Regions from separate parts of the Anaerofustis sp. LCP19S3_F7 genome, predicted to be linked through region 1. Evidence: riboswitches for the same ligand, from Rfam matches in the RefSeq annotation. Region 1 holds a riboswitch; the other holds the start of a gene.
The links. Region 1 has a riboswitch for thiamine pyrophosphate ahead of thiM (hydroxyethylthiazole kinase). Riboswitches for the same ligand answer to the same signal wherever they lie in the genome.
Positions count from the first base shown of each region.

Region 1 (5,208 bases):
ATAGTTGAAAACATATTTGTAAGCTGTTTGTTTATTTTTATTTCTGAATCTTTTTGTTCGTTATTTGTATTTTGTATATTAATCATTGAAGTTAAATCAAAACCCGAACTTTGTATTTGTAAAGGGTATTCGGATAATGTTTCTTCTTCTATTGATTTAATATAGGAATTTACACCGTTTGATAATGAAAGTATCAATGCAATCCCAATTATACCAATTGAACCTGCAAATGAAGTAAGAATAGTTCTTCCTTTCTTTGTCTTTAAGTTGTTAAAACTTAAAGAAAGAGAAGTCAAGAAAGACATTGCTGTTTTACCAAATTTTTTATAAACAGATTCAACCTGGTTTTCTTCATTAATTTCAAAAGGGTCAGAATCTGAACGTATTTTACCATCTCTTAAATTTACAATACGGGTTGCATATCTTTCGGCAAGTTCTGGGTTATGGGTTACCATTACAACCAAACGGTCTTTTGCAACTTCTTTTAAAAGATCCATAACTTGTATGCTTGTTTCACTGTCAAGAGCTCCCGTAGGTTCGTCCGCAAGAACAATATCAGGGTTGTTTACAAGAGCCCTTGCAATTGCTACTCTTTGCATCTGTCCGCCTGATAATTGATTTGGCTTTTTGTGCATTTGCTCTTTAAGGCCTACTTGTTCAAGAGCCTTTATTGCTCTTTCTTTTCTTTCTGATTTGTCTATACCTGCAATGGTAAGAGCAAGCTCAACGTTTGAGAGTATTGTTTGGTGTGGTATTAAATTATAACTTTGAAATACAAATCCTATTGTATGATTACGGTAAGAATCCCAATCTCTGTCTTTGTATTCCTTTGTTGATACTTCATTTATTATCAAATCTCCGCTGTCATATCTATCAAGCCCTCCGATAATATTCAAAAGTGTTGTTTTACCGGAACCGCTCGGACCTAAAATTGCAACAAATTCGTTGTCTCTTAAATTCAAACTTACGTCGTCTAATGCTTTTTGAACTAAACTTCCGGTTTTATATTGTTTGCTTATATTTTTTATTTGAAGCACAACTAAACCTCCAATTTTATATTAAGAACCTATAAACTTATTTTACTTTAAAAAAAATTTTATATTTATAATATATGATGTAATTTTATCATATTTAAAAATAAGTTTATATAGTTTTAATTGAATATTAATTATCATTTTTTTTAAAAAAAGATAGGAGTATTTTTTACTATAAATAAAGTTGTGTTTTAAATTAAATAATAATTAAGAATTAATTAATGTTCTATGTAATATTGTCGATTTATGATACAATATTAAAATGTAAGGAGAATAATATATGGAAAAGATATGTCCAAAGTGTAAAAGCAAACATATTGAAGAAATGATATACGGTCTTATGTATTTTGAAGCTTGTGAAGCAATGGGGAAAGATGAAGGTTTTTACGGCGGATGTTTTGAAGATGAAAAAACAAGACCTGATTACATATGCCTTGACTGCGGACATAAATGGAAATAAATATCATATATTAAAAGATTACAATGAACATGGAAAAAGACCTGAACAGGACGTTTATAAGCACTGTTAACGTTCCTGCAGATACAAAAAATTATTTTATAGAACAAACAAAAGAATTTAAAGAAGCAATTATGATGTATGGATGTGCAATAAGAGAAGTTAAAACTAAACTTGAAGTTTTAAATGACGAACTTGCACTTAAAAGAGCTAACAGCCCAATAGAATTTATTAAGTCAAGAATTAAAAAACCTGAAAGCATAGCCGCAAAATTAAAAAAAGAAGGATATGAAGTATCCGTAGAATCAGCTATGGAACATCTAAATGATATTGCGGGAATAAGAATAGTTTGTTCTTTTATTGATGACATATATGCACTTGCAAAAATGATTGCAAAACAAGATGATATCACGGTTATAGCTGTAAAGGATTATATTAACAACCCTAAGGAAAACGGATATAGATCTTATCATATGATTGTCGAAATACCCGTGTTCTTTTCAGATAAAAAACAAAATTTAAGAGTTGAAATACAAATTAGAACAATAGCAATGGACTTTTGGGCAAGTTTGGAACATCAGCTTAAATACAAAAAAAATATAGAAGAAGAGGAAAAAATCATAAGTGAATTAAAAGAATGTGCAACCCTTATTTCTTATACAGATGTAAAAATGCAGGAAATAAGAGATAAAATTCATTTGGAAAACGAAGCATAATGCTTTTATTGACATATTTTTTATCTTGTGGTAGCATAGTTCTATAAATAAAATATACAGGGGAGCTTTTTGCTGAGAGGAATTTATTCGACCCTTAAACCTGATTTGGATAATGCCAACGTAGGAAGAAATAACAAGTAAATTTTAACGAGAATCCTAATTGGTTTCTCGTTTTTTTATATTAGGAGGAATGAAATGTTAAAAGAAATTTTGGAAAACGTAAAAAACAATACACCACTTGTACATAACATTACAAACTACGTAACTGTAAATGACTGTGCAAATATACTGCTTGCCTGTGGAGGTTCTCCGATAATGGCTGACGATGAAGGAGAAGTAGAAGAAATAACAAGTATTTGCAGCGGTTTAAATATAAACATAGGAACTTTAAATAAAAATACAATTCCTTCAATGTTACTTGCAGGGAAAAAAGCAAATGAACTTTCTCATCCTGTTATTCTTGACCCTGTAGGAGCAGGTGCTTCAACTCTTAGAACAAATACAGCAAATGAACTTTTGAATAACGTTAAATTTTCTGTAATAAAAGGTAATATTTCCGAAATTAAAACTCTTATGGCAGGAAGCGGTACAACAAAAGGGGTTGATGCCGATATAGCTGATAAAGTAACTGAAGAAAATATAGATGATGTAATAAAATCTTTAAAAGAATTTTCAAAACAAACAGGTGCTGTAATAATAGTTACGGGAGAAATTGATATTGTAACTAATGATAAAGATGCTTATATAATAAAAAACGGACATGCTGTGATGTCTTCTATAACAGGAACAGGATGTATGCTTTCAGCTCTTACTTGTGCTTATATATGTGCAAATAAAGATAATATGTTAAAAGCCTGCCTTGCAAGTGTTTGTTTAATGGGTTATGCAGGTGAAAAAGCATATGAAAAAATGGTTGAAACAAAAGCAGGTAACTCTTCATTTAGAAATTATTTAATTGATGCAATATACAATATGACAGGCGAAGAACTTGAAGAAGGTGCAAAATATGAACACAGATAAAAAAGATATGCTTCTATACGCTGTAACAGACAGAATGTGGAGCGAAGAAAATGGATTAAAACAGCAAATCAAAGAAGCTTTAGACGGTGGAATAACTTTTTTACAGCTTAGAGAAAAAGAATTAAATGATGAAGAATTCTTAAAAGAAGCTTTAGAAATAAAAGACATGGTAAAAAAATATAATATTCCTTTTGTAATCAATGATAACGTAGATGTTGCAATAAAATGTGATGCAGATGGAGTTCATGTAGGTCAAAGCGATATGAAAGCTACTGACGTTAGAAGTAAAATAGGTAAAGATAAAATCCTCGGAGTTTCAGCTCACACACTTGAAGAAGCTAAAGAAGCCGAAAGAATGGGCGCAGATTATCTTGGAGTTGGTGCGGTTTTTTCAACTTCAACAAAATTAGATGCCGATGATGTATCTTTTGAAACTCTAAAAAAAATATGTCAAAGCGTAAATATTCCCGTTGTTGCAATAGGGGGAATAAGTAAGGATAATATTTTAAAATTAAAAGGAAGCCATGTTGACGGTGTTGCGGTAGTTTCTGCAATTTTTGCAAGCAAAAATATAACTGAAGATACAAAAGAACTTTTAAGTCTATCTAAAGAAATGGTAAAAGGAGAATAATATGAAAAAGGTTTTAACAATTGCGGGTTCTGATTCAAGCGGAGGAGCCGGAATACAAGCCGATATAAAAACAATAACAGCTCATAAACTTTATGCGATGAGTGCAATAACAGCTCTAACAGCACAAAACACAACAGGAGTTTACGGTGTTTTAGATGCAGATGCAGACTTTGTAAAAAATCAAATTGATTGCATTTTTACTGATATACGACCTGACAGTGTGAAAATTGGTATGGTTTCAAACAGCGATATAATCAATACCATAGCAGATAAACTAATTGAATATAAAGCAGAAAATATTGTTGTTGATCCTGTAATGGTTGCAACAAGCGGAAGTAAGCTTATAAGTGATGAAGCAAAAGATACTTTAATAAACAGACTTCTTCCACTTGGAACAATAATCACTCCTAATATTCCTGAAGCTGAAGTTTTATCGGGTATGAGTATAAAAATTGACGAAGATATGATTAAAGCAGCAAAAGAAATATCTAAAAACATTGACAGTGCAATTCTTATAAAAGGCGGTCATTATGATAAAAACGCAAATGATCTTTTATATGATAATGGAGAAATTTTCTGGTTTAAGGGGGATAGAGTAGATACTAATAATACTCACGGAACAGGCTGTACTCTTTCTTCTGCAATTGCTTGTAATCTTGCAATGGGCTATTCTAAAGAAGAAAGCATTAAAAATGCAAAAGATTATATAACAGGAGCCCTAAAGGCAGGGTTAGATCTTGGAAAGGGAAGCGGACCTTTAAATCATATGTATAATTTATAAAGTAGAAACCTGTAAATATTTATATTTGCAGGTTTTTTATTATTTTAAGCATATAATTTATGTAGAGGAAATAATGTAAATTAAAATAATTCTAAAAAACGTGTTTGCATATGTTAACAAAAAGCAATTTATATGATAAAATGAATTAAATAAAAGAAGGGAGATGGAATATGAATAAAAAAGTCTTAATATGGATGAACTTAAAAAACAAAATCTTCCAATCGTTCTAAATTTTCAAGTTCAACATGTCCTCCATGCAGAGAAATGGAACCTACAATACATGATCTTGCAAAAGAGTATGAAGGTAAAATTATCATTAAAACAATTAACATAGATGCTAATGTCAGCGGTATAGAAGATTTTCCAATAAGAGTTACACCGACTATTTTCTTCTTTGATAAAAACGGCAAACCTTATTCTCCACCCCAGGCTTCGGGAGTAGATTTAATAAAATATACTTCAAAAGATACAAATGAACATTTATTTACTGCAAGAGAGGGAATATTAAGCGAAGAAGAATTCAGAGCAATATTTAAATATTTGGGAGTAGAATAATATGAATCAACTAA
Region 1 covers NZ_JBQKFF010000008.1:7,736-12,943, reverse strand. The annotation lists gene ACTQYZ_RS08240 (ABC transporter ATP-binding protein/permease) at 1-1,037, opposite strand, end outside; gene ACTQYZ_RS08235 (hypothetical protein) at 1,315-1,494, shown strand; gene ACTQYZ_RS08230 (GTP pyrophosphokinase) at 1,518-2,207, shown strand; TPP riboswitch at 2,256-2,352, shown strand; gene thiM (hydroxyethylthiazole kinase) at 2,403-3,227, shown strand; gene thiE (thiamine phosphate synthase) at 3,214-3,858, shown strand; gene thiD (bifunctional hydroxymethylpyrimidine kinase/phosphomethylpyrimidine kinase) at 3,860-4,639, shown strand; partial or broken gene ACTQYZ_RS08210 (thioredoxin family protein) at 4,880-5,194, shown strand; gene ACTQYZ_RS08205 (cytochrome c biogenesis protein CcdA) at 5,196-5,208, shown strand, end outside.

Region 2 (5,208 bases), on a different contig from region 1:
AATAATAAACAGCAAAAAAGAATGTAGTGAATTAAAAGAACAAGGAATAAATCCTCAAATAGCAGTTGTCAGAGTGGGTAATAATGCAAGTGATATTTCATATGAAAAAAGCATAATGAATTTTATGGAAAAAGCTGATATATCCGTAAAATCAATAGTATTGGATGAGAATATTAAAGAAGATGATTTTATTAAATCATTAAAAGAAGTAAATGAAGATGAAAGTATAAATGCGATTTTGGTATTTAGACCTCTTCCTGCTCAGCTTGATGAAGATAAAATAAAATACATTATTTCTCCAAGTAAAGATATTGACTGTTTTTCTCCTGTAAATATGGCAAAACTTTTTATTTCAGATACAAGTGGTTTTTATCCTTGTACGCCTCTTGGAGTTATGGAAATGCTAGATTATTACAGAATAAATCCAGAAGGGAAAGAAGTTGTAATCGTAGGTAGAAGTCTTGTTGTAGGCAAGCCTTTAAGTATGATGCTTTTAGACAGACATGCTACTCTTACGATTTGTCATTCAAGAACAAAAAATTTAAAAGAAGTTTGCAAAAAAGCAGATATTTTAATTGTTGCTGTTGGAAGAGCAAATATGGTAGATAAAGAATATATTAAAAAAGATGCTGTTGTCATAGATGTAGGAATTAATTTTTATGATGGTAAATTGACAGGTGATGTTGATTATGAAAGTGCAAGTGAAGTTGCAGGTATGATTACTCCTGTTCCAGGAGGAGTAGGCAGTGTAACAACGGCTTGTCTTGTTAAAAATGTTTTAAAAGCATGTAAACAAAAAAACGGATAATCTATCCGTTTTTTTATTTTGAATATTTTTTTCTTTTTCTTACAAATGTAGACGGATCCATATTTAAACTTGCCGCTGCCTGTCTTACATTTTTATATTTTTCATAAGCCTTATTTATATATGCAAGTTCAATTTGTTCTATAAGTTCTTTTAAATTGTCTGTTTTAGGAAGTTTAAAATCTTTTATAATGTCTTTATTATATTTAGGGAAGTTTAAATCTTTTGTTGTTACTACATTATCAGAAAGTATTAATCCTCTTTCTACTACATTTCTCAATTCTCTAATATTTCCTGGCCAATCTTGTTCTCTTAAAAACTCAAGTGCCTCATTTGAAAATGATTTGTTAAAGCCGTATTTATTATTAAATGTATCTTTAAATAAATTTATAAGAGGGATAATATCTTCTTTTCTTTCTTTTAAAGGCGGAATATATATAGGGAAAACCATTAGTCTATAATATAAATCTTTTCTGAATAAATTATTTTCCACAAGTTGTTCAAGGTCTGCATTAGTTGCGGCTATTATTCTAACATTAACTTTTATCGATTTTGTTCCACCGACTCTTTCTATTTCTCTTTCTTGAATGACTCTTAAAAGTTTTACCTGCAATGAAAGAGGAAGTTCTCCAACTTCATCTAAAAATACGGTTCCGTTATTTGCCGCCTCGAATATACCTGCTTTTCCTTTTTTGTCGGCTCCTGTAAAAGACCCTTTTTCATATCCAAAAAGTTCACTTTCCGCAAGAGATGGAGATATAGCACCACAGTTGACTTTTATAAAAGGTTCATTTTTTCTGTTACTATTATTTAAAATATAATTTGCAAAAAGTTCTTTACCTACTCCGGTTTGTCCAATAAGCATTACAGTTGTATCAAGACCTGCAACTTTTTTTGCTATATTTAATACTTGTTTTGAATTCTCATCAACGCAAATAATTTTTTCATTTTCTTTAATACTTGTTGATTCTATATTTATATTTTTTTTTGTCAGTAAGCTGTTTTTTTCTGCTTCTTTTTTTAATTTATAAATTTCCGTTAAATCTCTTACATTTGTTACAACCATTATTATATTACTCTTTTTGTCAAAAACAGGAGAGCTTGTTATTAATGCTTTTTTTCCTGTTTTAAATTCTTGTTGAAGGGTTATTGGTTCTTTTTTTTGAAGAGCCAAGACCGAACCTGATATAGATATTACATTATTTTTTATAAGATCAATCATGTTCTTTCCTAGAACTTCTTCTTTTTTTAATCCGGTAATTACCTCATAAGATTTATTTACTTTTATTGTATTTGCCTTATTATCTGTTATATAAATACCGTCAAATGAGTTTTCTATTATTGCATCAAGTCTTTCATTTGCTTCTTGAAGATTATTAAAGATATTATTTTCCATTTTACACCTCATATATAAATTTATTTTACTATGCATGTTGCAAAAATGCAACAATCTATTTTTAGTAATATAAGCAATAAATATATTTGAAAAAAATATAATTGTTTTATATAATTGGGTAGAGGTAGAGTTATGTTAAAAGATGATAAAATAATAGAAATAGAAAAAGTTTTAAATGATAAAGTTCGTCCTTATTTAAAAAATCATGGTGGTAATGTTGTTATAAAGGAATATAAAGAAGGAATACTTAAAGTAAAATTAATAGGTCAATGTGCAAACTGTGTAAGTGCAAAGACAACAAATGAAGAACTTATAAAATATAACGTATTAAAAGAAATACCAAGCATAAAAGATGTAATTCTTGTTGAGGGAGTAAATGATGAACTTCTAGATTTTGCAAAAAATTTTCTAAAAGGGAAATAAAATGAATGTGTATTTAAAATACTGTGGCGGCTGCAATGAAACATATAACAGGGTTAGTGAAGTTGAAAAATTAAAAAAGGAATTCCCTAATGTTTGTTTTTATTATGATGATAATCACATTTGTGATATTGCGCTTATTGTATGCGGATGTAATAATGCTTGCGTTTGTATGGATAAAATAAAAATTGAAAATAAATATATTTTAAAGGATAAAGAAGATTTTTATAAAATAAAATCTGTTTTATTAAATAAATTACAAGGGAATTGATTATGGGTGAACTTAGAAAAATACCAGGTGTAGGGAAGAAAACAGAAAAAGATTTAATAATGTTAGGATATAAAAATATTGAGTCCTTAAAAGGAGAAGATCCTGAAAAAATATATTTAAAGGAATGTGAACAAAAAGGCTGTAAAGTTGACAGGTGTCAGCTTTATGTATATAGATGTGCTGTTTATTATGCGAACGAAGGAGAAGATAGAGAGAATAAAAAGTGGTTGGGATTTTAAAGATAAATAATACTAGTATTTGACATATTATGTTGTCAGTGGTAAAATATTGTGAAATTAAAATAATACAAATAAGCTAGGGGAGCCTATGGGCTGAGAGAACTATTCGTGTTTACCCTTACTACTTGATCCGGGTTATGCCGGCGTAAGGAAGCTAAATATTTTCTTAACCCCTCCTATGTTTATAAAAGGAGGTATTTTTATGTCAATTTTTGTATCATCTACACCTGACGGTTATATGCCAACAACAATAGGATATATAGCATTAGCAGTTTTACTTATTGCGGCATTGGTTATAGGTGTATATTTATCAAAATCAAATAAGAAAGAAAAACAAAAAAGTATCAGTACAAAAAAAATGGTTTTTTGTGCAATGATTATTGCTCTTGGAACAGTAGCATCAATGCTTAAAGTATATGAGTTTCCATTTGGAGGTTCCGTAACTTTATGTAGTATGTTATTTGTATGCTTGGCGGGTTATTTTTTTGGTCCTGCAACAGGTATTTTTACAGGTGCTTCATATGGTATTTTGCAACTGATTATTGAGCCTTACATAGTTTTTCCTTTGCAAGTAATAGTTGATTATTTACTTGCTTTTGGTGCTCTTGGTTTATCCGGAATATTTTATAAATCAAAAAACGGTTTGTTAAAGGGATATATAGTTGGTGTTATCGGAAGATATATTTTTGCAGTCCTTTCAGGGTTTATATTTTTTGCTGAATATGCTTGGGCAGGCTGGTCGCCACTTGCTTATTCTTTGGTATATAACGGAATATATATAGGAGCTGAAGCAATTCTTACAATCATTGTAATTTCAATACCAGCTGTAAAAAAAGGATTTGAAAGAGTTAAAAATAATATTTAAGGAAGAAGTATTTTACTTCTTCTTTTTTATTATTAAGGAGTGCTTTTTGAACTTTGTAATATATTTATAATTTAGTGTTTAGTGTTATAATTATTTTAATATAGTTTGGAGAAATGTTATGAGTATAGGACAAAGAATAGCATGTGAAAGAAGAAATCTTAATTTAACACAAGAACAGCTTTCAGAAAAACTTGGAGTATCAAGACAAACAGTTTCAAAATGGGATCAGGATATTATTTTAGTTGGTACAAATAAGCTTATAGAACTTTGTGATATACTTGAGGTAAGTATAGATTATTTATTAACAGGTGAAGAAAAAAATAATAAGCTTGAAGTAAAAAACGGAGAGAAAGGGCTTGAAATAGACTGGACTAAAATTTATCCTATTTTAACTAAATATCAAGATGAAATAGATATGGATTACTATTTGGCTCATTTTGAGAATATGATAAAAGAAGCAATGAAAAAATATGATTATTCTCTTGAAGATGATGTGCTTGTTTTAAAAGATGTATTTTATAAAGCATTTTTAAATATTGAAAAAAAGAAAAGGACTGTTTAACAGTCCTTTTTTATTCGTCATATATTGGAGTAACTAAAGGTTTTCCGTCTTTGTTTAGTAAAGGGGTAAGTCCACTTGCTGTTCCGTCGAAATGGAATAAATAATTTACTCCTGTTTCTCTGTCAACCCAAATTTCATTACCTTTTATTGTTCCTTCACTATGAACTTTTATGAATCTTTTTTTCATTGTTATTTATTGCTTCTTCTCCAGATGTTCATTTTTTCTGCTTCTTTAATAAGTTCTTCTCTGAAGTCAGGATGAGCAACACTGATTAAAGCTTCAGCTTTTTGCCATGTAGAAAGTCCTTTTAAGTTTACTTTACCATATTCTGTTACAACATAGTGAGTATTTGCTCTTGTATCTGTAACTACTGAACCAGGGTGAAGTGTTGGTAAGATACGAGATTTTAATTCACCTTGTTTGTTTTTGAATGTAGAAGATAGGCAGATAAAGCTTTTACCGCCTTTTGATAAGTAAGCACCAAGAACAAAGTCAAGTTGTCCGCCTGCTCCAGAAATTTGTTTTGTTCCTGAAGATTCAGAGCTTACTTGTCCGAATAAGTCAATATCAACAGCATTGTTGATTGAGATGAAGTTATCATGTTCAGAGATAACTCTTGCGTCGTTTGTATAATCAACAGGAGCTGACA
Region 2 covers NZ_JBQKFF010000006.1:55,025-60,232, reverse strand. The annotation lists gene ACTQYZ_RS07225 (bifunctional 5,10-methylenetetrahydrofolate dehydrogenase/5,10-methenyltetrahydrofolate cyclohydrolase) at 1-808, shown strand, start outside; gene ACTQYZ_RS07220 (sigma-54 interaction domain-containing protein) at 822-2,201, opposite strand; gene ACTQYZ_RS07215 (NifU family protein) at 2,334-2,624, shown strand; gene ACTQYZ_RS07210 (hypothetical protein) at 2,626-2,892, shown strand; gene ACTQYZ_RS07205 (helix-hairpin-helix domain-containing protein) at 2,895-3,131, shown strand; TPP riboswitch at 3,200-3,300, shown strand; gene ACTQYZ_RS07200 (energy-coupled thiamine transporter ThiT) at 3,334-3,996, shown strand; gene ACTQYZ_RS07195 (helix-turn-helix domain-containing protein) at 4,115-4,558, shown strand; gene ACTQYZ_RS07190 (DUF6440 family protein) at 4,569-4,745, opposite strand; gene ACTQYZ_RS07185 (butyryl-CoA:acetate CoA-transferase) at 4,748-5,208, opposite strand, start outside.
Region 2: it holds a riboswitch for thiamine pyrophosphate, as region 1 does, so the genes downstream of both, ACTQYZ_RS07200 (energy-coupled thiamine transporter ThiT) here and thiM (hydroxyethylthiazole kinase) in region 1, are expected to answer to the same signal.